4 regions of the Aminobacter sp. Y103A genome follow, and region 4 is predicted to be linked to each of the others. Evidence: predicted binding sites of a transcription regulator. Region 4 holds the regulator's gene; each other region holds the start of a gene.
The links. The regulator LexA, encoded in region 4, represses DNA repair genes until DNA is damaged. The targets are predictions, from matches to a motif close to TGTTCNNNNTGTGTTCNG.

Region 1 (5,897 bases), 1.1 Mb from region 4:
AGACATCATGCGGTCGCGCGTCACCTTGGCGACGATCGAGGCGGCGGCGATGGATTGCGAGCGCTGGTCGCCCTTGACAAGGGCGCGGCAGGTGCAGGCGAGGCCGGGCGGCACGTCGCGGCCGTCGGCCAGTGCCGACTTCGCCGCCACCGGCAGGCCGGCAAGCGCCCGGCGCATCGCTTCCAGGCTCGCCTTGCGGATATCGCTGCGGTCGATGCTGTCGGCCGAAACCGACGCCACGGCGACGCCAAGGGCCTTGCACAGCACCTCGTCGAACAGCGCGTCGCGCTGGGCGGCTGTAAGGCGCTTGGAATCGTCCAACCCCGATGGAATGTTGCCGGGGTCGAGCACCACGGCGGCAGCGACAACCGGGCCGGCGAGGGGGCCGCGTCCGGCTTCGTCGAGGCCCGCGCATGGCCACAGGCCACCCGATATCGCTTTCGTTTCGAAGGCGAAGTCGGGCTTGTCGATGAATTCGAAGAGGGGCGGAGAATCGGAGCGCGGGCGAGCCATGGTGCGGCGATGCTCGCATCGGCCCCGATCCTCCGCAAGACCTTCCCGGCCGATTAGGGCGGCGGCTCGGGAAGGCACCGTCAGCTGGCCACGGGGAACGGCCGGACGGAATTTCTTTTCTGGGACGGTGGCGCCGCCAGAGTTTTCAAAGCAGCGTCAATTGCAGCTGATCCTTGGGGCCGGCTTCGAAAAGGTCGGTCCGGAGCGGGGTGCGCACCGAATTGAGGCCCAGGCGCTGTGCCGCGATCTCGAAGCGGCGGCCGATCTGCCAGGCATAGGGCCCCTTGCCCTTCATGCGCTTGCCCCATTCCGAATCGTAGTCCTTGCCGTCGCGCATCGAGCGGATCAACGACAGCACGTGGCGATAGCTGTCGGGATAATGGCGCAGCAGCCAGTCCTTGAAGATCGGGCTGACTTCCAGCGGCAGGCGCAGGATGACGTAGCCGGCGCTGGTGGCACCTGCGGCCATGGCCGAATCGAGAATGCGCTCGATCTCCTGGTCGGTGAGGCCTGGGATGATCGGCGCGACCATCACCGAGACCGGAATGCCTGCATCGGAGAGCTGGCGGATAGCTTCGAGCCGCTTCGTCGGCGTCGCGGCCCGAGGCTCCATCGTGCGCGCCAGCATGCGGTCGAGCGTCGTCACCGACAGCGCCACCTTGGCCAGGCCTTTTTCGGCCATGCGGCTGAGGATATCGATGTCGCGTGTGACCATTGCCGACTTGGTGACGATGCCGACAGGATGGTTGCGCGCCTCCAGCACCTCGAGCACCTCGCGCATGATGCGCCAGTGCTTCTCGATCGGCTGATAGGGATCGGTGTTGGTGCCGATGGCGATGGTGCGCGGCTGGTAACCGTCCTTCGACAGTTCGCGGTCGAGCAGCCGCGCCGCATCCGGCTTGGCAAACAGCTTGGATTCGAAATCGAGCCCGGCCGACAGGCCCATATAGCTGTGGGTGGGGCGGGCGAAACAGTAGACGCAACCATGCTCGCAACCACGATAGGGATTGATCGAGCGGTCGAATGAGATGTCGGGCGACTCGTTGCGGGTGATGATGGTGCGCGGCTTCTCGACCTGGACCTCGGTCTTGAACGGCGGCAGCTCCTCGATTGTGCTCCAGCCGTCGTCGAAGACATGGCGGCTGACCGGCTCGTAGCGCCCCGACGGGTTGACGCCGGCACCGCGGCCGCGTCGGCGCTCATGGTTGATGCGCAGGCCGCTTTCCTCGATCATGGCATTGGCCATTCCGGCCCCACCACCCTTGAAAGCGGCAATATCGGCCCGTGCGATGGGTTCCATTTCGCTATCTCCCCGAGGGAAAGAGGCCGCCCGTCGATTCGTTCGGCATGAAACTATTCCTATTTTGGAAAAGAGAACAAAGCAAGAACTTTGTTCTCCGGGCCGCGAGGCTGGCGCTTCGGCCGGCTTTCCGATATGCGGCTGGATATGCTGAGCGTTCTGATCGAGACCAGGGACGACGAGGAGGGGCTGGCCCGCACGCTGGCGGCGCTGGTCGGCGGCGCCGTCGAGGGTGTCGTGCGCGAGGTGATCGTCTGTGACCTCGGCTCCACCGACCAGACCCATTATGTCGCCGAACATGCCGGCTGCGCCTATCTCGCCAAGGGCGGCATCCAGGCGGGCATCGCGCAGGCAAGGAGCGACTGGCTGCTGCTGCTCGAGCCGGGCGCGCGGCTGGCCGAAGGCTGGACCGAGGATGCTGTTCGCCACATGAGCCGGCTGACCATGGCGGCGCGCTTCACCCGGTCGCGGGCGAGCAACCGTCCGTTCTGGGAACGGGTGACGTCGCGGCCGCGCGCTCTGGAGCAGGGGCTGGTCATCACCAGGAAGCAGGCAGCTATTCTGGGTCGCAACGGGGCGGACGCCGAAGGCATCGCGCGCGGACTTGCCATGAAGACGCTGGATGCCGAAATCGTCGTCGCGCCGCGCTAGGTGTCGAAGCTATGAAGGTTGTTCATTCGAGCTAGGGCAATTCCAGCAGCGAGATTTCGTCGGAAATTGCGAAAGACGCCCTGGCTTCAGGCTGACTTGGTGCCGCCACGCCTGAGGTGCTCGTCGAGCCGCGGCATGATCTCGACGAAATTGCACGGCATGTGGCGGTAATCGAGCTGCGCCTTGAGAATGCCGTCCCAGGCGTCGCGGCACGCCCCTGGCGACCCCGGCAGCACGAAGACGAAGGTGGCGTTGAGCACGCCACCGGTGGCACGCGACTGGATCGTCGACGTGCCGATCTTGTCGTAGGAAATGCGGTGGAACACCTCCGAGAAGCCGTCCATGCGCTTTTCGAAGATCGGCTCCAGCGCGTCCGGCGTGACGTCGCGGCCGGTGAAGCCGGTACCGCCGGTGGTGATGATCACGTCGATTTCGGCATCGAGCGACCAGGCGGTGACGCGGTCGCGAATCTTGTCCTTGTCGTCGGTGACGATGTCGCGCGCCTTGAGCACGTGCCCGGCTTCGGTGATGCGGTCGGCTAGCGTCTGGCCTGACTTGTCATCGGCCAGCGTGCGGGTGTCGGAGACGGTCAGCACCGCGATGCGGACGGGAACGAAGGGGCGGGGCTCGCTGGCCATTATGTTGGGCTCCTAGGTCCGGGTCGTTGTGGCGGCGCTGAACCAGCCGGGGCGCTCTGCGGAGATCGCCGTCGCCGCGTGCGCGGCGGCAGCGTTGCTGTCGAAGATGCCGAAACAGGTGGCACCCGATCCCGACATGCGGGCGAAGGCGGCACCCGAATTGTGAAGGGTGCTCAGCACCGCGACAATCGAGGGTTCGATCGACATTGCTGCAGGCTCGAGGTCGTTGCGGCTGGTTGTCAGCCAGTCAAGCACGGTATCGGCGCTGTCGAGCGGCGCGAGAGGGGGATTTTCACGTGAGGCCAGCGCCCGGAAGACGCTCGGTGTCGCCACCGCGATGCCGGGATTGACCAGCACCATCGGCAGCGAAGGAAAATGCCTGACCGGGGCGAGCTGCTCGCCGATGCCGCGGGCGATCAGCGGATGCCCTGCCAGGCACATCGGCAGGTCGGCGCCAAGCGGCAAGGCGAGGCGGGCAAGGGTTGCGGCATCGGCCGGCAGGCGCCAAAGGCGGCTCAGGGCGCGCAACGCGGCAGCCGCGTCGCTCGAACCGCCGCCGATGCCCGAGGCGACCGGCAGGTTCTTTTCGAGCGCTATGGCGACCGGCTGGGTGGTGTGATGGGGAAAGGCAGCGCGCAGCGCGTCCCGGGCCTTGAGCACGAGGTTGCCGCCATCGACCGGCACATCGGCGGCAAAGCGGCCGTTGACGACGAAACCGTCCTCTGTTGCCGCCGCAACGGTGATGCGGTCGCCAAGCTCGGCAAAGACGACAAGGCTTTCGAGCAGATGATAGCCGTCATCGCGCCGGCCGGTGACATGCAGCGCCAGATTGATCTTGGCCGGGGCGAGTTCGGCGAGCGGAACGTTGTTGAAGGTCACGGGCGGGGCATCAGTCTTTCTCGAGCCGGTACTCGCCGGTTTCGGGATCCTTGACCAGTGTCCCGTTGGCGCCGGTCTGGCGCTGCTTCTCGTTGCGCCGCACCTTGGCAGTCACCCGTTCGGCCTCCTTGATGAAGGAGCGGTAGCCGATATAGGCGACCACGCCGACAAGCGCGAAAAAGATGAGCTGCGGCATTTCATTCTCCTCCCTTCGGTGCCGTTTCCGGCCGGCCGGGGCTGTCCCCACATGATAATCCGCCGTTTCGGCTTTTTCAAAGGCCGAACCGGCTCCACAATGCGCGTTCTTCCGCCGCATCCACCAGGCCGGTGGCAACCGCACCGGCTGCTTCAGGCGTGAAGCCGAGGGATGAGCCGAGGCCGAGCCTGCGGCCGAACAGGCCGCGCGGTGCTGTGATCAGCTTAAGCTCGGCCTTGGGGCCATAGCGGTCCTTGAGCACGGTGCGCATGTCGCCGAGCGCGTCGACGAGGCCGAGTTCGAGGCCCTTCTTGCCCGACCAGAACAGGCCGGTAAACAGGTCCGGGTCGTCCTTGAGCTTGCCGCGGCGGCGCTCCTTGACCATCTCGATGAAGGTCTCGTGCACTTCGAGCTGCAGCTTCTTCAGCCGCTCGACGTCTTCGGCCTTTTCCGGCTGGAACGGATCGAGCGTCGCCTTGTTGGCGCCGGCGGTGTAGACGCGGCGCTCGACGCCGATCTTCTTGATCAGGTCGGTGAAGCCGAACGAGGCCGATACCACGCCGATCGAGCCGACGATGGAGGACGGGTCGGCGAAGATCTCGTCGCCGGCAATGGCGATCATGTAGCCGCCCGATGCGGCGACGTCCTCGACGAAGACCAGCACCTTCTTGTTCTTCTCGGCGGCAAGGTCGCGGATGCGCTTGAAGATCAGGCGCGACTGTACCGGCGAACCGCCCGGCGAATTGATCGAGATGGCCACGGCGGGCGCGCTGGAAATCGAGAAGGCCTTTTCGATCAGCCCGGCTGTGCTTGCCAGTGAAAGCGTCGGCCGGAACTGGCTGCCGCCCGACATGATCGCGCCTTGCAGCCTGATGACGGGGATGACGATCTCGCCGCCTCGCATAGATCTCGGCAGCAGGCGGCGGAACAGGTTCTTCACGTAATCTCTCCGGTCTCTGGTCATGCGGATGTATGTATTCCCGCGACAACCGCAATGCTTCGGCCCAGTTCTGGCGCCGAAAAGCTTCAATCGCCGAAAAGCGACGCGCGGCCGTTGCTTATGTCGTCGGCGCGTTGCGAGAAGCTGTCGCCGGGATCGCGCAGGACCAGCGGCGGGCAGAGCGTCAACGGCGCCCGCGAGGCGCGAACCGCCCGCACGATGATACGGATCGCGGCCGCGTCGGCGCGCGGATGCACCGGTACGATCTCGGCCTTGCCGAAGCGGCCCTCGAGGGCCGTAAGGATCGCTGCGAGCTGCTCCGGCCGGGCGATGATGGCGAGGCCGCCGCGCGGCTTGACCATGGCGGCAGCACTCCGGAGCCAGCTTTCGAACAGCCCGTCCTCCATGACATGCGCCTGCCGCTTCAGCGCGTCCGGTGTCGGCCGGTGATGTGCAGGATTGAAGGGCGGGTTCATGATGACGAAGTCGAGCGAGGCGTCGGCAAGGCCTGCCTCGGTGCGTGCCTTGCCGGAAAGGCCGACATCGGCGACGAGCACCGACGCGCGCTCGCGCAGCGAGGCGTTGCCGGGATAAGCGAGCGTCGCCTCGGCGAAGCGCGCCATATCCGTGGTGAGCTCGACAAGTTGTACCTTGGCCTGCCTGCAGCGCGACGCAACCGCAAGGCCGGCAGCACCCGCACCTGCGCCGAAATCGGCAAGCCGGCCGGCGAAAGTGCCCGGCACGGCGGCTGCCAGCATCAAGGCGTCCATGCCGGCGCGG
Region 2 (5,897 bases), 1.9 Mb from region 4:
GCCGCGACAGCCGGGCGGGGTCTGCGTCGTGCCCGTGAGGACTACTTGTCCTTAAGCTTGGTCGCTTGCACCGGAGGCGCCTTGAAAGCCGGCGCAGGTGCTGGCTTCTTGGCGTCTTTCTTGGGTTTCCGGGCTTCTTTCCCGGCTTTCATCGCACCCTTGGCCATGATTCGTTTCTCCCGCTGCTGAGAAGTGGAGTGAAACGCGAAGTTGTCCGGCTTGCAAGAGGGGTCTTGAGCGCCGGGAGCGCCGGACGCCAAGGCCGCGAAAATGACTTGAGCGGGACCTCACGCTCGCTAAAGTCGCTGCGGTGAGGGACCGATGGCAGGACACTCCGGCTCCAGGCTAGTGATCTTTGCGGCTATTGCCGGCAATCTGCTGATTGCCGTCACCAAGTTCGTCGCCGCTGCCTTCACCGGCAGTTCGGCGATGCTGTCGGAAGGCGTGCATTCGCTCGTCGACACCGGCAATGGACTTTTGCTGCTCTACGGGCTGCATCGCGCCGCCCGGCCGCCTGATCTCACTCACCCGCTCGGCCATGGCCGCGAGCTCTATTTCTGGAGCTTCATCGTTGCCCTGCTGGTCTTCGCGCTTGGTGCCGGCGTGGCCTTCTATGAAGGCATCGTCCACATTCTCCACCCCGCGCCGATCGAGAATCCGCTCGTCAACTATGTGGTGCTTGGCGCCTGCATGGTGTTCGAGGGCGGCTCGTGGTTGGTTGCGCTCAGAGAACTCCGCCGCAGCAAGGGCAGTTTCGGCTACATCCAGGCGGTGCGACGGAGCAAGGACCCGAGCGTCTACACGGTGCTGTTTGAAGACAGTGCCGCCTTGCTGGGCCTGGTCATTGCCTTTGCCGGCATCTTTGCCGCGCATTATTTCGAGCAGCCCTGGCTCGACGGTGCCGCCTCGATCGGCATCAGCCTGATCCTTGGCGCCACGGCGGTGTTCCTGGCGCGTGAGAGCAAGGGTTTGCTGATGGGCGAGCCGGCTTCGGCGGACGTGCAGGCGGCGATACTGGCGATCGCCCAGGCCGATCCCGCCGTCGAGCAAGCTAATGGCGTGCTGACAGTGCATCTGGGGCCGGAGCAGGTGGTTACCGGGCTCAGCCTCGACTTCGTCGACCACATCTCGGCGGCGAAGATCGAAGCCTGCGTCGAAAGACTGGAGGCGAAGCTCAAGGCCGAAGTTCCCGAGGTGACGTCGGTGTTCGTCAAGCCGCAGACGTCGCAGCGATGGAAGCTGCGTCATGACCGGATCGTGAACCCGAAGGCAGGGACGCCGATGCCCGAAGGCGGCTAGTGTGCCCGGGAATCACGCACTGCAGGACAGGAGGAGTTCGAAGTGAAGATCGAAGGCGGGTGCCATTGTGGCGCCATTACCTACAAGGCCGAAGTCGACCCGGAGAAGACGGCGATCTGCCATTGCACCGATTGCCAGAAACTGACCGGAACGGCCTTTCGCGTCACCGTTCCGGTGCCGGAGGACAAGATCGCGTTTTCGGGAGCGCCGAAGATTTACGTCAAGACAGGCGACAGCGGCAACAAACGCGCGCAGGGCTTCTGCCCCGAATGTGGCTCGCACCTGTTCGCCACTTCGGTCGGTGACGGACCCAAGGTCTATGGGTTGAGGACCGGAACTTCGGACCAGCGCGAGCAACTGGTGCCCCGCAAACAGGTCTGGCACCGATCGGCGTTGCACTGGCTGCCGGAGTTCGACGGCATGGAGACGGTGGAGAAACAGTCCTGAGGGCAGTGCTTTGCTGCGCTAGTCGCTTTCCTCGACGACGCGCAGCCTGAGCTGCCCAGTCTTGGAATCGGCAGCCCGGGCGCCCGGAGGCTGGGGCTTGGCCGTAACTTCCGCCTCGCCGGCATGGCCCGTGCCGAATTCCAGCGCCTCGATCTTTTCGCCGCGTTTGGTGACCTTGGACGACGATACGAGGATGTCGTCGATGTCCTTGCTCGACTGATCGAAATGCGTCTTGAGTTTACGCACGCGTTCGTCGAGGCGGCCGACATCTTCCATCAGGCGGATGACCTCGCCCTGGATCAGGTGCGCTTGTTCGCGCATGCGGGCGTCCTTGAGGATCGCCTGGATGACCTGGATCGACAGCATCAGCAGTGACGGCGACACGATGACGACGCGGGCGCGGTGGGCACGCTGCACCAGCGATTCGAAGTTCTCGTGGATTTCGGCGAAGATCGATTCCGAGGGCACGAACATGAAGGCGGTGTCCTGGGTCTCGCCCGAGATCAGGTACTTGTCGGCGATCGCCTTGATGTGGACTTCGAGATCGCGCCGGAAGGCCTGGGCGGCATATTTCTGCGCTTCAACCGCGCCTTCGGTATCGGCTGCCGCGCGAATGGCGTTCCACGCCTCGAGCGGAAACTTGGCGTCGATGACAAGTGACGGCGCGCCGTTCGGCATCCTGACAAGACAGTCCGGCCGGTTGTTGTTCGACAGCGTCGCCTGGAATTCGTAGGCGCCGAGCGGCAGGCCGTCGGCGACGATCGTCTCCATGCGCGACTGGCCGAAGGCGCCGCGCGTCTGCTTGTTGGAGAGGATCGCCTGCAGTTGCACCACCTGGCCGGCAAGCGACTGGATGTTGCCTTGTGCGGTATCGATGACCGCCAGCCGCTCCTGCAGCTTGGCCAGGCTCTCATGCGTCGATTTGGTCTGCTCGGTCATTGTCTGGCCAAGGCGGCCGGTCATGGCGTCGAGACGTTGGCTCAGCGATTGGGTCAGCTCCGCCTGGCGCGAGCCGAAGATTTCGGCCACCGTGCCGAGCCGGCCCTGCATCTCCGCCTGCGCCTGCAGGATACCCGCCATGCGGGCCTCGGCATCGCGGGCGTGGTCGGCGGCCTCGGCGGCTGCAACCGCGCGCGCCTTGGCCGAGCGCCACAGCGCCACCATCAGGACGACGACAAGTGCGACGAACAGCACGGCTGCAAACAGCAGCGCCTGCCCGAGCGTGAGCACGGAGGCGCCAAGCTGGGCGATGGGGGCGGACAGGATGCTGGAAAGCTCGTTCATGGCGCGCACCATAGCCGATTCGCACAAAAGGTTCAGATCAAAACGGGAACATCCTGGATCGAGCCCTGTTGACGGTTTTCGCCTGACATCCTAGTTGATGCGCATGACCATCAAGCCGCTCATCATCCTGCCCGATCCGCTCCTGCGCCTGGTTTCCAAGCCGGTCGAGCGCATCGACGACGCCACCCGCAAGTTCGCGCGCGACATGCTCGACACCATGTATGACGCGCCGGGCATCGGCCTTGCCGCCATCCAGGTCGGCGAGCCGCTGCGCATGCTGGTGATCGACCTTGCCAAGGAAGGCGAAGAGCCGGCGCCGATGACGGTCATCAATCCCGAGATCGTCTCGCGTAGCGACGATCGCTCGATCTATGAGGAAGGCTGCCTCTCGATCCCGGACTATTACGCCGAGGTCGAGCGCCCGGCCAAGGTGCGGGTCAAATATCTCGACGAGAACGCCAAGGAGCAGGAAGTCGAGGCCGACGGTCTGCTGGCCACCTGCCTGCAGCACGAGATCGACCATCTCGATGGCGTGCTGTTCATCGACTACATCTCCAAGCTCAAGCGCGACATGGTGATGAAGAAGTTCAAGAAGCTTGCCAAGGACCGTCCGCCGAGCCGCATGGTGGGGTGAGAGCCTGGCCGACCGGAGACTTCGACGGGCTTGACCTGAAGCTCGTAAACCCGTTTGAAGCGATGGCCTGAACGGTCGGCCGGCGCCGTCCGGGGCTGTGCGGGATAGCCGGAACAGAATGAGCCTTCGCGTCATCTTCATGGGCACGCCGGATTTTTCCGTGCCGACGCTGCGTGCGATATCAGAAGCCGGCCACGAGGTCGTTGCCGTCTATTCGCAGCCGCCGCGCGCCGCAGGGCGCCGCGGGCTGGAGCTGACGCCGTCGCCGGTGCAGCGCGAGGCCGAGCGGCTGGGCATCGAGGTGCGCACGCCGCTGTCGCTGAAGGGGGAGGCCGAACAGGCGGCCTTTGCCCAGCTTAAGGCCGACGTCGCAGTGGTCGTTGCATACGGTTTGCTGCTACCCAAGGCCATTCTTCAGGGCACGCGGCTTGGCTGCTACAACGGCCATGCCTCGCTGCTGCCGCGCTGGCGCGGGGCGGCTCCGATCCAGCGCGCCATCATGGCGGGCGATGCGGAAACCGGCATGATGGTCATGCGGATGGAAGAGGGATTGGACACCGGACCGGTGGCTCGACTTGAAAAAGTCGCGATTGGACCCGACATGACGGCCGGTGAGCTGCACGATCGCCTGATGGCGGCAGGCGCTTTGCTGATGGTGGACGCTCTCGCAGAGCTCGAAGCGGGCAAGCTGGAAACGGTGCCGCAGCCATCGGAAGGCGTGACCTACGCCAAAAAAATCGATAAAGCGGAGACGCGGATCGATTGGACCTTGCCGGCGACGGCGGTCGACAACAATATCCGCGGCCTATCGCCATTCCCCGGCGCATGGTGCGAAATCGAAATCGGCGGACGAACCGAGCGCTTGAAAATACTGCGCTCGCAACGCGCCGCTGGACAAGGAGAGCCGGGAACGGTTCTCGACGACCGGTTGGAGATTGCCTGCGGCGACGCTGCCGTGAGGTTGGTCGAGGTACAAAGGGCGGGAGGAAAACCCGTCACCGCGGATGAATTCCTGCGCGGTGCCAAGATCGAAAAAGGAATGAAGTTGTCATGAGCATGATGTCGATTAGGGCAGCTACGCCCCGCGACCGCGAGGCGATCCGCCTCGTAGAAGAACACGCCTTCGGGCAGCAGGCCGAGGCTGGTCTCGTCGATGCGCTGGTTGCCGAAGGCGATGCGGTCGTCGAACTGGTGGCTGAAGAGGATGGCGATGTGGTTGGCCACATCCTGTTTTCCAGGCTTTACATCCAGAACGGCGGCAAGACGGTTCCGGCGGTGGCGCTCGCCCCGCTGGCGGTCGAGCCCGATTTCCACGGCACCGGCATCGGTGGCGCGCTGGTCCGCGAAGCCCACATCCGGCTCAAGGATGCCGGCGAGACGATCGCCGTGGTGCTTGGCGATCCGGCCTATTATGGCCGCTTCGGCTACAGCCACGAGCGTGCAGCAGGGTTCGAGAGCGACTACCAGTGCGACGCGCTGCAGGCCCTGGCCTGGGGCGAGGCGCCCGAGACGGGCAAGCTGGTCTATGCCTCGGCCTTCGGTACTGCTCTTGCCGCGTAAAGCGGCCGGAGCTTTGACTGCACATGCCGCGCTATCGCCTTGATCTGGAATATGATGGTCGCGCCTATGCCGGGTGGCAGCGGCAGGCTGGCCTGCACACCGTGCAGGCGGCGATCGAGCAGGCGATCCTGAAGTTCTCGGGCGACGAAATCTCGCTGCGCGGCGCCGGCCGCACCGATGCGGGCGTGCATGCCACGGCTCAGGTCGCTCATGCCGACCTGACCAAGGCCTGGGCCGACGACAAGGTGCGCGACGCCGTCAACGCGCATCTGCAGATGGCCGGCGAAACCGTCGCCATCATCGCCGCCCGGCAAGTGCCTGACGAGTTCGATGCCCGCTTCTCCGCCACCGGGCGGCACTATATCTACCGTATTCTCAACCGACGCGCGCCGGCAGCGCTCGAGCGTGGCAAGGTCTGGTGGGTGCCCAAGCGCCTCGACCACGAGGCGATGGCGGACGCCGCCAAGCTCCTGCTCGGCCGGCATGATTTCACCACCTTCCGCTCGACGCAGTGCCAGGCGAACAGCCCGCTCAGGACGCTTGCCCAACTCGACGTGACGCGCAGCGGCGACATGATCGAAGTCAGGACGTCGGCGCGCTCGTTCCTTCACAATCAGGTCCGCTCGATGGTCGGCAGCCTGAAACGCGTCGGCGAGGGCGGCTGGACTGCCGA
Region 3 (5,897 bases), 2.4 Mb from region 4:
CCGAGATGCCGCCGACGGCATAGGCCATGGTCAGCACGGTCAGGCCGAATGCCAGGGCTACGCCGGCAAAGCCGATGCCGAGTTCGGGAAACGCAGCCGCAAGCACCGCACTGCCGCAACCACCAAAGACAAGCCAGAATGTGCCGAGGAACTCGGCGAATAGACGTTTGCTCATGATCTTCCCTCCAGATGTCGTGCGCCTGCGTGGTGCGCCGCATTTTCCGGAGGCCCCGCCTGGGCAATCCCCGCCGCGCAGACTCAACATGCGGATGGAGACATGCCTCGCTGTCGCATTCAACGGGTGTGGTTCCCTTAACGTAATGCAATCACAGATATTTTCGTCGAACCAGCGGTGTGCCGCTTTGGCACGCAAAGATTAACGCGCCCGGGAGCCTGTTGTGGACAAGCCTGTGACTCCACGGTGGATAATCGGTGGAGTCGTTGGGGAAGACACAACATCTAGCGGTGAACAAATCAGGAAACTTGTCCTATCAGTGATTCGTCGCCTGTTCGTTCCGCATTTGGTTCAAATCTTAACGAAATGCCGCTCATCGACGATTCCAGCGTTAACCCGGAGATAGGAAACATCAACAAAATCATTATTTTGCGTCGGGTTTGCCAGAGCGTTCGGGCGCTTGGCCGGCAAAGGTTAACAGCAGTGGGCTAAAGCATGAAACGGGCCACTTTAGAGAATCTGCATGTGGTGCGACTTGCCAGCACGAAATCTATATGTTGGGGTGAACAAAACCTGAATCTGCCGGAGTCAGTGATTCGTCGCTGATTCGTTCCAGACTCGTTCCAACTCTTAAATCTGGAACATTCCGCTTTCGCTTCGTCTCGCAAATCCCTATGTGTCCAGTCGTCGTGAAAGCGGCGCAACGCCGGGTGGGCCCGGCGCCGAGGGCGGTTCCTTAGAATGAATGTTCACTCCAAGCAGAATGACCCCCTGATCCTGTCGGGTCGCGATGTGACAGCGGTCCTCGGGCCGACCAACACCGGCAAGACGCATCTCGCCATCGAGCGCATGGTCGCGCATGAAAGCGGCATCATCGGCCTGCCGCTCAGGCTGCTTGCCCGCGAGGTCTATGGCCGGCTCTGCGAGAAGGTTGGTGCCCATAAGGTTGCGCTGGTGACCGGCGAGGAGAAGATCCTGCCGGCCGGTGCCAAGTATTCCGTCTGCACCGTCGAGGCGATGCCGCGTCAGACCGATGCCGCCTTCGTCGCCATCGACGAGGTACAGCTCGCCGGCGATCTCGAGCGCGGCCATATCTTCACCGACCGCATCCTGCACCTGCGGGGCAGGCAGGAAACGCTGCTGCTGGGTGCTGCCACCATGCACGGCATCCTGCAGAAGCTTTTGAAGGGCGTGTCGGTGGTCACCCGGCCGCGCCTGTCGCATCTTGCCTATGCCGGCTCCAAGAAGCTGACACGCCTGCCGCGCCGCTCGGCCATCGTCGCCTTTTCGGCCGATGAGGTCTATGGCATCGCCGAGCTCATCCGCCGTCAGCAGGGCGGCGCTGCCGTCGTGCTCGGCGCGCTCAGCCCACGCACCCGCAACGCCCAGGTCGAACTCTACCAGTCCGGCGACGTCGACTACCTGATTGCCACAGATGCCATCGGCATGGGCCTCAATCTCGATGTCGACCATGTTGCCTTTGCCCAGAACCGCAAGTTCGACGGCTACCAGTATCGCCAGCTGACCGCCGCCGAGCTTGGCCAGATCGCCGGCCGTGCCGGCCGTCATCTTCGCGACGGCACCTTTGGCGTTACCGGCCAGGTTGATCCGTTCGACGAGGAGCTGATCGAGAAGATCGAAGGGCACGATTTCGAGCCGGTCAAGGTGCTGCAGTGGCGCACCGCTTCGTTCGACTTCACAAGCCTCGACACGCTCAAGCGCTCGATCGACACGGTGGCGCCCGTCGAGGGCCTGACGCGGGCGCTGCCTGCGGTCGACGCCCAGGCGCTCGAACACCTGTCGCGTGACGAAAACATCCGCTCGCTCGCCACCGGTCGCGAACGTGTCGCCCTGTTGTGGGAGACCTGCGCGCTGCCCGACTATCGCAGGATTGCGCCTGCCCAGCACGCCGACCTCATTGCGTCGATGTATGACGATCTCGCCCGCAACGGTCATGTCGACGAAAACTACATGGCCGAACAGGTGCGCCGCGCCGATTCCACCGAAGGCGACATCGACACGCTCTCCCACCGGATCGCACAGATCCGGACCTGGACTTTTGTCTCAAACCGCCCTGGCTGGCTTGCCGATCCGGCACACTGGCAAGAAAAAACGCGAAACATCGAAGACAGATTGTCGGATGCACTGCATGAGCGGTTGACGAAACGCTTTGTAGACCGCAGGACTTCCGTCCTCATGCGCCGCCTTAGAGAAAACACTATGCTTGAAGCCGAAATAAGCCCGTCCGGAACTGTCCTCGTCGAGGGCCACCATGTCGGCGAACTGCAAGGGTTCCGTTTCACCGCAGATCAGAGCGCTGGCGGAGAAGACGCCAAGGCCGTGCGCACGGCAGCACAGAAGGCGCTCGCCACAGAATTCGATGCCCGCGCGGAGCGTTTCTCGGCGTCGCCCAATGGCGATATCGCGCTTGGCTCCGACGGCGTTCTGCGCTGGATCGGCGCGCCGATCGGCACGCTGGTCGAGGGCGAGGACGCGCTCAAGCCGCGCGTCGTGCTGCTCGCCGACGAGCAACTGACGGGCCCGGCCCGTGACAAGGTCGCGGCGCGCGCCGACCGTTTCGTCAATTTCCAGATTGAGTCGCTGCTCAAGCCGTTGGTCGATCTCAAGGCCGGCGAACAGCTTTCCGGCATTGGCCGTGGCATCGCTTTCCAGTTGGTCGAGAATTTCGGCCTGATCAATCGCCGCGACATCGCCGACGAGGTGAAGTCGCTCGACCAGGAAGGTCGCGCAGCACTTCGCCGTCTCGGCGTCCGCTTCGGCGCCTACCACGTCTTTGTACCGGCGCTGATCAAGCCGGCACCGTCCGGCCTGGTGACGCTGCTCTGGGCGCTCAAGAATGACGGCAAGGACAAGCCGGGCTTCGGCGATGTCGTCCATGCGTTGGCCGCCGGCCGTACGTCTGTTGTCATCGATCAGGCTTTCGACAAGACCTTCTACAAGCTTGCCGGATTCCGCAATCTCGGCCGCCGCGCCGTGCGTGTCGACATTCTCGAACGTCTCGCCGATCTGATCCGCCCGGCGCTTGCCTGGAAGCAGGGCATCGGTGCGCGTCCTGACGGTGCCTATGACGGCAGCGCCTTCATCGTCACGCCGCAGATGATGTCGATCCTCGGCGCAACCGGCGACGACATGGAAGAAATCCTCAAGGGCCTCGGCTATCGCGCCGAGCCGAAGCCGGCTGCCGAGGTCAAGGACAAGCTCGAGACGATCGACGCTGCCATGCGCGAGGCCGTGGCCAAGGCGCAGGCCGACAAGGCCGCAGCGGCAGCTGCCGCTGCCGGCCAGGCCGCCGAGGTTTCCACGGAAGCATTTGCCCAAGCCGCGCAGGAAGCGGATGCCGAGCAGGCGCCGGAAGCGGTTGCCGAGGTTGCAGCTGAGGTCGTGGCCGAAGTGGCGGCCGAGCCTGCCGTCGAACCCGAGGCAGTTGCTGCACCCGCCGCAGAAGTGGAAGCCGTCGCAGAACCTGTAGCCGAAGCGCTGTCGGAAGCGGCGGCCGTCGAGACTGCTGCAGCCGAAGCCCAGCCGGCAACTGCCGCCGCGGAGCCTGCCGAAGAACCCAAGCCGATCCTTTTGTGGCGTCAGGGCCGCTTCGAGCAGCGCCCGCGTCATCGCCAGGACAATCGCCCACGCGGCGGCCAGCGCGAGCAGCGTGCCGCCGGCGCACCCGCAGCCCGTCAGGGTCAGGGCGAGGGCAACCGCAGTGGCGGGCGCGAGGGTGGCGAAGGCCGTGATGGCGGCCGTCCGCGTTTCGACCGCAAGCCCGGCGGCAAGCCGCAGGGCGAGGGTGGGCGTCCCGAACACCGCAATCGCAATGAGCGTCCGCAGGGCGACAGGCACGGCGGCGACCGCAACGGCCCCAAGGGCAAGCCCGCCTTCCAGCCCAAGCCACGCGAGGAGCGTCCGGTGCGCATCGATCCGGATTCGCCCTTCGCCAAGCTCGCCGCGCTGCGCGACCAGCTCAAGAAGTAAGCGCCTTGGCCGGCGAGGGAAGACAGCGCATCGACAAGTGGCTGTTCTTCTCGCGCGCGGTCAAGTCGCGCTCGCTTGGCGCCAAGCTCGCGCAATCTGGCGGCGTCAGGTGCAATGGCCAGAAGCTCAGCCAGGCCTCCGACATCGTCAAGGCAGGCGACGTGCTGACGATTACGCTCGATCGTCGTATCCTGGTCTACAAGATTCTGCTGGCTGGCGAGCGTCGCGGGCCGGCCGAAGAAGCACGCAAGCTCTACGACGACATCTCTCCCGCACCCACGCCGAGGGATGAGGCGCCGCCCGACGCCAGGCCGCCGCTGCGCGAGGTTGGCAGTGGCCGTCCGACCAAGAAAGAACGGCGGGCCACCGACAGGCTGCGCGACCAGTGACGCAAAGGCTCTGGAGCGGCGGCAACGAAGTTGAGAATTACGTTCCGCAAACGTGCTTCTGCGCGGAATGGCCGCCCTTGCAACGACCCCGCAAAGGGGATACCTCACCCGAAAGATACAAACTACGGGAAGTCCCGGAGCCTGCTTCATGACCTACGTCGTCACCGACAACTGCATCAAATGCAAATACATGGATTGCATCGAGGTTTGTCCGGTCGACTGCTTCTATGAAGGCGAGAACATGCTCGTCATTCATCCCGACGAGTGCATCGACTGCGGCGTCTGCGAACCGGAATGTCCGGCCGACGCGATCAAGCCTGACACTGAGTCGGGGCTCGACAAATGGCTGCAGATCAACACCGAATATGCCGAAAAATGGCCGAATATCACTGCAAAGAAGGAGCCGCCGGCAGACGCCAAGGAATTTGACGGCGTCGAAGGCAAGTTCGAGAAGTTCTTTTCGGCCGAGCCTGGCGAAGGCAACTGAGGGTAGCGCGCCCTAAATGGCGCTAGATCGTTGGATTGAGAGCCGCCGTCGACTCTTGACGCGGCAGATTGTTCGCGTATGCAGCAAAATCTTGATTCTTCCGACTTTTTGTGTTAGAGCTAGCCCAACATGCCGATGACACAACGTCGATTTATGGCGCATAGCCTAATTCACTGAAAGGTGACAACCCTAATCCGGACCAGAGTAATCTGGGCCCGGCGGTCGCAACGTTTTGCGGTTTGCCGGTCCAGGCTCTTCCGATTGGGGGTCGAATGTCGTGCGGCAGAAGGTCGCGTTTTGCGACCGTCCCGATCAACCGGCCTCGGCGGGCCGGTGTCACAAGAAGGAGTTCAGGGCGTATGGCAACTTCCATCCCGCAGAAGAAATCCGCAGCACGTCACGGTTTCAAGACTGGCGAGTACATTGTCTACCCGGCGCACGGCGTCGGCCAGATCGTATCGATCGACGAGCAGGAAGTGGCGGGACACAAGCTCGAGCTGTTCGTAATCGATTTCCAGAAAGACAAGATGCGCCTCAAGGTGCCGGTCGCCAAGGCAACGTCCATCGGAATGCGCAAGCTGTCGGAGACCGACTATGTCGAGCGTGCGTTGAAGGTCGTGCAGGGCCGCGCCCGCGTCAAGCGCACCATGTGGTCGCGCCGCGCCCAGGAATATGATGCGAAGATCAATTCCGGTGATCTGATCTCGATCGCCGAGGTCGTGCGCGACCTCTATCGCGCCGACAACCAGCCGGAGCAGTCCTACTCCGAGCGCCAGCTCTATGAAGCAGCGCTCGACCGCATGGCGCGCGAACTGGCAGCGGTCAACCGCCTGTCGGAGACCGAGGCTGTCCGTCT
Region 4 (5,897 bases):
AGCCCGCCGAGGATGGCATCGCCGCCGGGCAGATAGGGCAAGGTGGCAACGAAGATGTCGAACAGCTTCTTGTCGTCCATCTGGCGCATATGAACGCCGTTCAGCGCCTCGAGCTTGGCAAAGTCGAAGCGTGCCGCGCCCTTGTTGACGTCCTCGATCTCGAACCAGCTGATCATGTTCTCCATGCTCATCACCTCGTCGTCGCCATGGCTCCAGCCGAGGCGGGCGAGGTAGTTGAGCAGGGCCTCAGGCAAATAGCCCATGGCGCGATAAGCATCGACGCCGAGCGCGCCATGGCGCTTGGACAGTTTTGCGCCGTCCGCACCATGGATCAGCGGGATATGCGCCATCACCGGCACGTCCCAGCCCATGGCGTTGTAGATGACGGTCTGGCGCGCGGCGTTGGTCAGGTGGTCGTCGCCACGGATGATGTGGGTGACGCCCATGTCGTGATCGTCGACGACGACAGCATGCATGTAGGTCGGTACGCCGTCCGAACGCAGGATGATGAAATCGTCGAGATCCTTGTTGGGAAAGCGCACATCACCCTGCACGCGGTCGAGCACCAGCGTCTCGCCGTCCTGCGGCGCCTTGATGCGAATGACCGGCTTGACGCCAGCCGGCGCCTCGGACGGGTCGCGGTCGCGCCAGCGGCCGTCATAGCGTGGCGGCTTGCCCTCGGCGCGCGCCTTCTCGCGCATCTCGGTCAGCTCTTCCTGCGAGGCGTAGCAATAATAGGCTTTGCCCATGCGCACGAGTTCTTCGGCCACCTCGCGATGGCGCGGCGCACGCTCGAACTGCGAAATCGGCTCACCCTCCCAGGTCAGGCCGAGCCAGGTCAGGCCCTCGAGGATCGCTGCAGTTGCGGCGTCGGTCGAGCGCTCGCGGTCGGTGTCCTCGATACGCAGCAGCATGGTGCCGCCGGTGTGGCGGGAATAAAGCCAGTTGAAGAGAGCGGTACGCGCGCCACCAATGTGCAGATAGCCGGTGGGCGAGGGGGCGAAGCGGGTGACGACAGGCATGGCGATTTCCAAGGGAAGCAGTGCGCTTGGCCGAAAAACCGGCGGCGCATGGCGTTTGTGTGCGGTTGATGTAGCATAGAAGGTCTGGGGCGCAAGAGGCAGGCCCGATGGGCGACCGCATGCGGGAGGGGCAGGCCGGTAACAATCCGGTGGTCGAAGCCAGCGAGCGCGACTTGCTGACCTCTCCAGCCGTGCCTGCCGTTGCGTGGACACCACCAGCTCTGCCCGAGAGAGATGCTGCTCCTGACGCCGATGCATCGCCGTTTCAGCGAGGACACAAGTCCTGGCTACGGCAAGGATCGCAATTGCTGGTCGGTCACCGGATCACCGCACGATCCACCCTGGCCGCGATCGAAACGGAACTCGACCGCGGTGCGGCGTTCCTGATTCTTCCGGTTTTTCTGGCCGCCGGTGCCCTGGTGTATTTCGCGCTTCCGAATGAGCCGGATCTCGCGCCGCTCGTCATTGTGTCAGCGACACCGGCCGTCCTCGCCTTCCTAACGCGCGGACGGCGGCCTGTTCACTACGCGCTGGCCGCACTCGCCGCCTCAATGCTCGGCATGGCGGGTGCAAAGTTCGAGACGGAACGCATGGCAACGAAGATGCTGGGCGCCGAGATCTCGACTGCCATCACCGGGCGCGTCGTCGAAATCGACAATCTGGACAAGGGCAGGGTGCGGCTGACGCTCGACGTTCTGGCGACCGCGCGCCCGGTCTTGCGTTATACGCCCGATCGGGTGCGGCTCGTTGCCCGCAAGCTTCCTGAGGGCGTCATGGCGGGGTCCGAGGTGACGGGTTATGTCAGGCTGATGCCGCCGTCCGGGCCTGTGCGGCCGGGCAGCTATGATTTTTCCTTCGAAAGCTATTTCGACGGCATCGGCGCCAGCGGCTTTTTCATGAAAGGCCCGGAGTTTGCTGCAACCACCCAGCCGCTGTCGGCCAGTGATCGTGCATTCGCGTCGATCGAGAATGTGCGCCAGAAGATTGCCCAGCGTATTCGCGACCGCATTGGCGGTCCGGAGGGCGAAATCGCGGCTGCCCTGGTCGTCGGCGTGAGCGGCGGCATTCCCGAGGATGTCAATGAGGCGCTGCGGCGTACCGGGCTCTACCACATCATCTCGATCTCGGGTCTGCACATGGCGATGGTCGCAGGCACGGTCATGCTTTTGATGCGGCTAGGCTTCGCCGCCTTTCCCGGCTTCACCTCGCACCGGCCGGTCAAGAAGTACGCGGCAGGCGCGGCACTGCTCGCCACCGGTGGCTATCTGTTCATTTCAGGCGCCGAGGTCGCGGCGCAACGCAGCTTCATCATGCTGGCGGTGATGCTGACGGCCGTGCTGCTCGACCGCGCAGCACTCACCATGCGCAACCTGGCGATCTCGGCCGTCGTCGTGATCATGATCTCGCCCCACGAAGTCGTCGGGCCGAGCTTCCAGATGTCGTTCGCCGCAACGGCAGCCCTCGTTGGCGCATATGCCTGGTGGTCGGACCGGCGGGAGGAGCAGGCGCTGCCGGTCGGTCAGAGATCGCTGCCGTCCAAAATCTTGCGCTGGCTTGCGACAGTTGCGATAGGTCTCGCCGCGACGTCGGTGATTGCCGGGCTCGCGACCAGCGCTTTTGGCGCATGGCATTTCCAACGTGTCTCGCCCCTCAGCCTGTTCGCCAATCTGGCAGTCAGCCCGTTTGTGTCTGTCCTGGTCATGCCCTTTGCCGTCATGGCTGGCATCTTCATGCCGCTTGGACTCGACGGCCCTTTCCTCGACACGATGGGCTTCGGCCTGAAGGCAATGATTGGCATCGCCACCTGGTTCTCCGAGCGCTCGCCGGTCGATGCGGTCGGCCTTGTCTCGTCACATGCGGTATTGTTGCTCACTGCAGCACTCGTCATCGCGTCGACGGCAACGACCTGGCTGCGCGCCGCCGCACTGCCATTCGCGGCCCTTGGGCTGCTGACGGTCGTGGAAACGGAAACGCCCAACGTTCTCGTTTCGGAAGATGGCCGCCTCGTCGGCGTCCCGGTCGACGATGGCAAGCTGGCCGTCAATCGCGTCCGGCCGAACCAGTTCACCGTCGACAACTGGCTGCGCGCGCTGGCGTCGGAAACTCTCGTCACCCCGGCCCGTTCGGCCGCGAATGCAACGAACGGGACTGTCCGTTTGCCCAGCGAGACCGGCTCACAGCCAACAGCCGAGGCAGATGTCGCCGGTACGATACCCGGCAAACCAGTATCTGGAGAGCTAAACGCCGTCGGCGCGGACGCCTTCGTCTGTGACAGCGGGCTGTGCACGGTTCAACAACCGGAGGGGGCACGGATCGTCCATGCGGCGAATGCGAGCGCCGCTGCACGAGCCTGCGACAACGCGGATCTCATCGTCGTCGACGATGCCACGGCAAGCGACGTCTGCCCCGGCGTGGCCGTGCTCACCAAGCGCGAGCTGGCGCGCCTTGGCAGTGCGTCGATATTCATCACAGCCGCGGCGGCTGGCGTAGATCGGGCGGTCGAGATACGCCACGCCGTGGCGGAACCGTACCGCCCGTGGCATGCGCAGCGCCAATTTTCGCGCGAGGCGAGGGGCCTTCCACCCTACAAGCGAGCGGAGATGCCCCCGAAGACACCTGCCGGGGCAACCACGGCGCACCCGAAAGCGCCGACTGCGACCACACGGTGAGTCCGAAATCTGTACCCGCCGTCGCAGAGCCGTCAGATACGGCACGATAGCAACAGGGCAGATCAGTCCGGCTTACAGATTGCAGCAGGATGGACAGGCCGAGGTGGCGGAAACGCAGCCCCGGCAATCAATAGCGGCGGATCAGGCCGACAAGCTTGCCCTGCACCTTGACCCTGTCCGGTCCGAAGATGCGGGTTTCATAGGCAGGATTGGCGGCCTCAAGAGCGATCGAGGCACCCTTGCGGCGGAAACGCTTGAGCGTCGCTTCTTCGTCGTCGACGAGGGCGACGATGATCTCACCGGGATTGGCCGTGGTCGAGCTGCGGATGACCACAGTGTCGCCGTCGAAGATGCCGGCCTCGATCATCGAGTCGCCCTTGACCTCGAGCGCGTAATGCTCGCCGCCCATGATCATGTCTGGCGGCACCGAAATCGAATGCGTCTTGTGCTGGATGGCGTCGATCGGCACACCGGCAGCGATGCGTCCCATGACGGGAATGGCAACCGCCGAAGCAACATCGTCGTCATTGCCGGCCGACATGCTGCGTGACGGCTCGGGTTTGCGGCCGAGGCTACCCTCGATGACGCTGGGCGAGAACTTCTTCGCCGCGTTGAGGCCAGGCGCGATCGAATCGGGCAGGCGCAGCACTTCAAGCGCGCGCGCCCGGTTGGGCAGACGCCTGATGAAGCCGCGTTCTTCGAGCGCCGTGATCAGGCGATGGATGCCGGACTTGGAGGCGAGGTCGAGTGCTTCCTTCATCTCGTCGAAGGACGGCGGAATACCCGCTTCCTTCAGCCGCTCGTGGATGAATAGCAAAAGCTCGTGTTGTTTACGCGTCAGCATCGCCACCCCCGAGGAATCAGAAGAAAAACAAACCCAGAACAAACACTATCTGTTCCAGTTGTGTTCCGCAACTGTTGATATTTCGTGAAGGGTGGAAGGTGCTGCTCAGCGCAACATCATCACCTGGCAGGCGCTGCCGGCTTCGACTGCAGGCGCGAAGGGCACCCGCACGATGGCGCAGTTGGCGTCGGCCAGCGTGCGCAGCATCGAAGAGTCCTGGATCAGGTAGGGTGTGACGACGAGACCCTCAGCGGTCTCGCGCGCATTCGCGCGGACAAAGTCCTGGCGCAGGTCGTTGGCCGCCATTGCCGTGTCGAGAATGCCGTTGCGCATGTCGGGTGAATAAGGGCGGCCGCCAAGCTTCGCCAGCAGAGGTTTCAGGAAAATCTGCGAGCAGATCAGGCTGGCGACCGGATTGCCCGGCAGGCCGACGCAGCGGCTGTTGCCGAGCCGGCCGAACATCAGCGGCTTGCCCGGGCGCATCGCGATCTTCCAGAAGTTGAGATCCATGCCGAGATCGGTCAGGACACGGTGAACGAGGTCGTGGTCGCCGACCGAAGCGCCGCCCAGCGTGACGATCACATCGGCGTCGGCGGCGAGCGCCTTGGCGACCAGTGCGGAGATTGCCTCGGTGCGGTCGGCGGCGATGCCGAGATCGAGTACGCGCGCGCCAACCGACTGAACGATCGCTGCGACGCCATAGGCGTTGGAGGCGATGATCTGGTCGGGCCCGGGATTGCTGCCCGGCGGCAACAGCTCGTCGCCGGTGGCGATGATGGCGACCAGAGGCGCCCGCAGCACTTCGACGCTGGGATGATTGGCAGCTGCGATCAGCGAGAGCGCTGCCGGGTCGAGCACACGTCCTGCATCAAGGATGAGGTCGCCCTGCTTGAAGTCGAGGCCCCTGGCGCGGATGTTGCGGCCAGCAAGCGTTGGCTCGAGCACCGCGATCTCGCCATTGCCGAGATCGCGAACGTTCTCCTGAATGACGACGGTATCAGTGCCTTGTGGCACCGGTGCGCCGGTGAAGATGCGGACGCACTCGCCTGGTCCGACGGTGCCCGTGAACTGCTTGCCGGCGGGTGCCTGGCCGATAACCTTGAGCTGCGCCGGCAGTGAAGCGATGTCGGCGGCCTGGACGGCGTAGCCATCCATGGCGGAGGCGTCAAAGGGCGGCTGGGTGCGCAGGGCGTGTAATGGAGCCGACAGCACGCGGCCTGATGCCTGGGCAAGGCCGACAGTTTCCGTGCCGCGTGGTTCGGCAGCGTCGAGCAGGCGCGCCAGGGCGTCGGCGACGGGCAGCAGCGCCATCTATTCGGCAGCCTTGTAGTCGCCCGACTTGCCGCCGGTCTTCTCGACCAG

Region 1: Amn_RS07995 (PA0069 family radical SAM protein) is a predicted target of LexA. The motif match lies at 1,886-1,903, and genes of this name have one in related genera.
Region 2: Amn_RS03925 (DNA recombination protein RmuC) is a predicted target of LexA. The motif match lies at 3,064-3,081, and genes of this name have one in related genera.
Region 3: Amn_RS25320 (helicase-related protein) is a predicted target of LexA. The motif match lies at 784-801, and genes of this name have one in related genera.

The regions. Positions count from the first base shown of each region.
Region 1 is NZ_AP017986.1:1,660,908-1,666,804, forward strand. Features, by position in the region: gene rnhB (ribonuclease HII) at 1-513, opposite strand, end outside; gene Amn_RS07995 (PA0069 family radical SAM protein) at 659-1,813, opposite strand; gene Amn_RS08000 (glycosyltransferase) at 1,961-2,464, shown strand; gene moaB (molybdenum cofactor biosynthesis protein B) at 2,551-3,102, opposite strand; gene Amn_RS08010 (4-(cytidine 5'-diphospho)-2-C-methyl-D-erythritol kinase) at 3,115-3,981, opposite strand; gene Amn_RS08015 (NfeD family protein) at 3,992-4,177, opposite strand; gene Amn_RS08020 (S49 family peptidase) at 4,254-5,117, opposite strand; gene Amn_RS08025 (tRNA1(Val) (adenine(37)-N6)-methyltransferase) at 5,204-5,897, opposite strand, start outside.
Region 2 is NZ_AP017986.1:810,583-816,479, forward strand. Features, by position in the region: gene Amn_RS03910 (hypothetical protein) at 42-167, opposite strand; gene Amn_RS03915 (cation diffusion facilitator family transporter) at 322-1,299, shown strand; gene Amn_RS03920 (GFA family protein) at 1,342-1,746, shown strand; gene Amn_RS03925 (DNA recombination protein RmuC) at 1,765-3,030, opposite strand; gene def (peptide deformylase) at 3,134-3,664, shown strand; gene fmt (methionyl-tRNA formyltransferase) at 3,783-4,718, shown strand; gene Amn_RS03940 (GNAT family N-acetyltransferase) at 4,715-5,224, shown strand; gene truA (tRNA pseudouridine(38-40) synthase TruA) at 5,248-5,897, shown strand, end outside.
Region 3 is NZ_AP017986.1:5,153,977-5,159,873, reverse strand. Features, by position in the region: gene aqpZ (aquaporin Z) at 1-175, opposite strand, end outside; gene Amn_RS25320 (helicase-related protein) at 917-4,165, shown strand; gene Amn_RS25315 (RNA-binding S4 domain-containing protein) at 4,171-4,554, shown strand; gene fdxA (ferredoxin FdxA) at 4,703-5,041, shown strand; gene Amn_RS25305 (CarD family transcriptional regulator) at 5,401-5,897, shown strand, end outside.
Region 4 is NZ_AP017986.1:2,743,782-2,749,678, forward strand. Features, by position in the region: gene gltX (glutamate--tRNA ligase) at 1-1,028, opposite strand, end outside; gene Amn_RS13435 (ComEC/Rec2 family competence protein) at 1,130-3,691, shown strand; gene lexA (transcriptional repressor LexA) at 3,819-4,535, opposite strand; gene Amn_RS13445 (molybdopterin molybdotransferase MoeA) at 4,641-5,846, opposite strand; gene moaC (cyclic pyranopterin monophosphate synthase MoaC) at 5,847-5,897, opposite strand, start outside.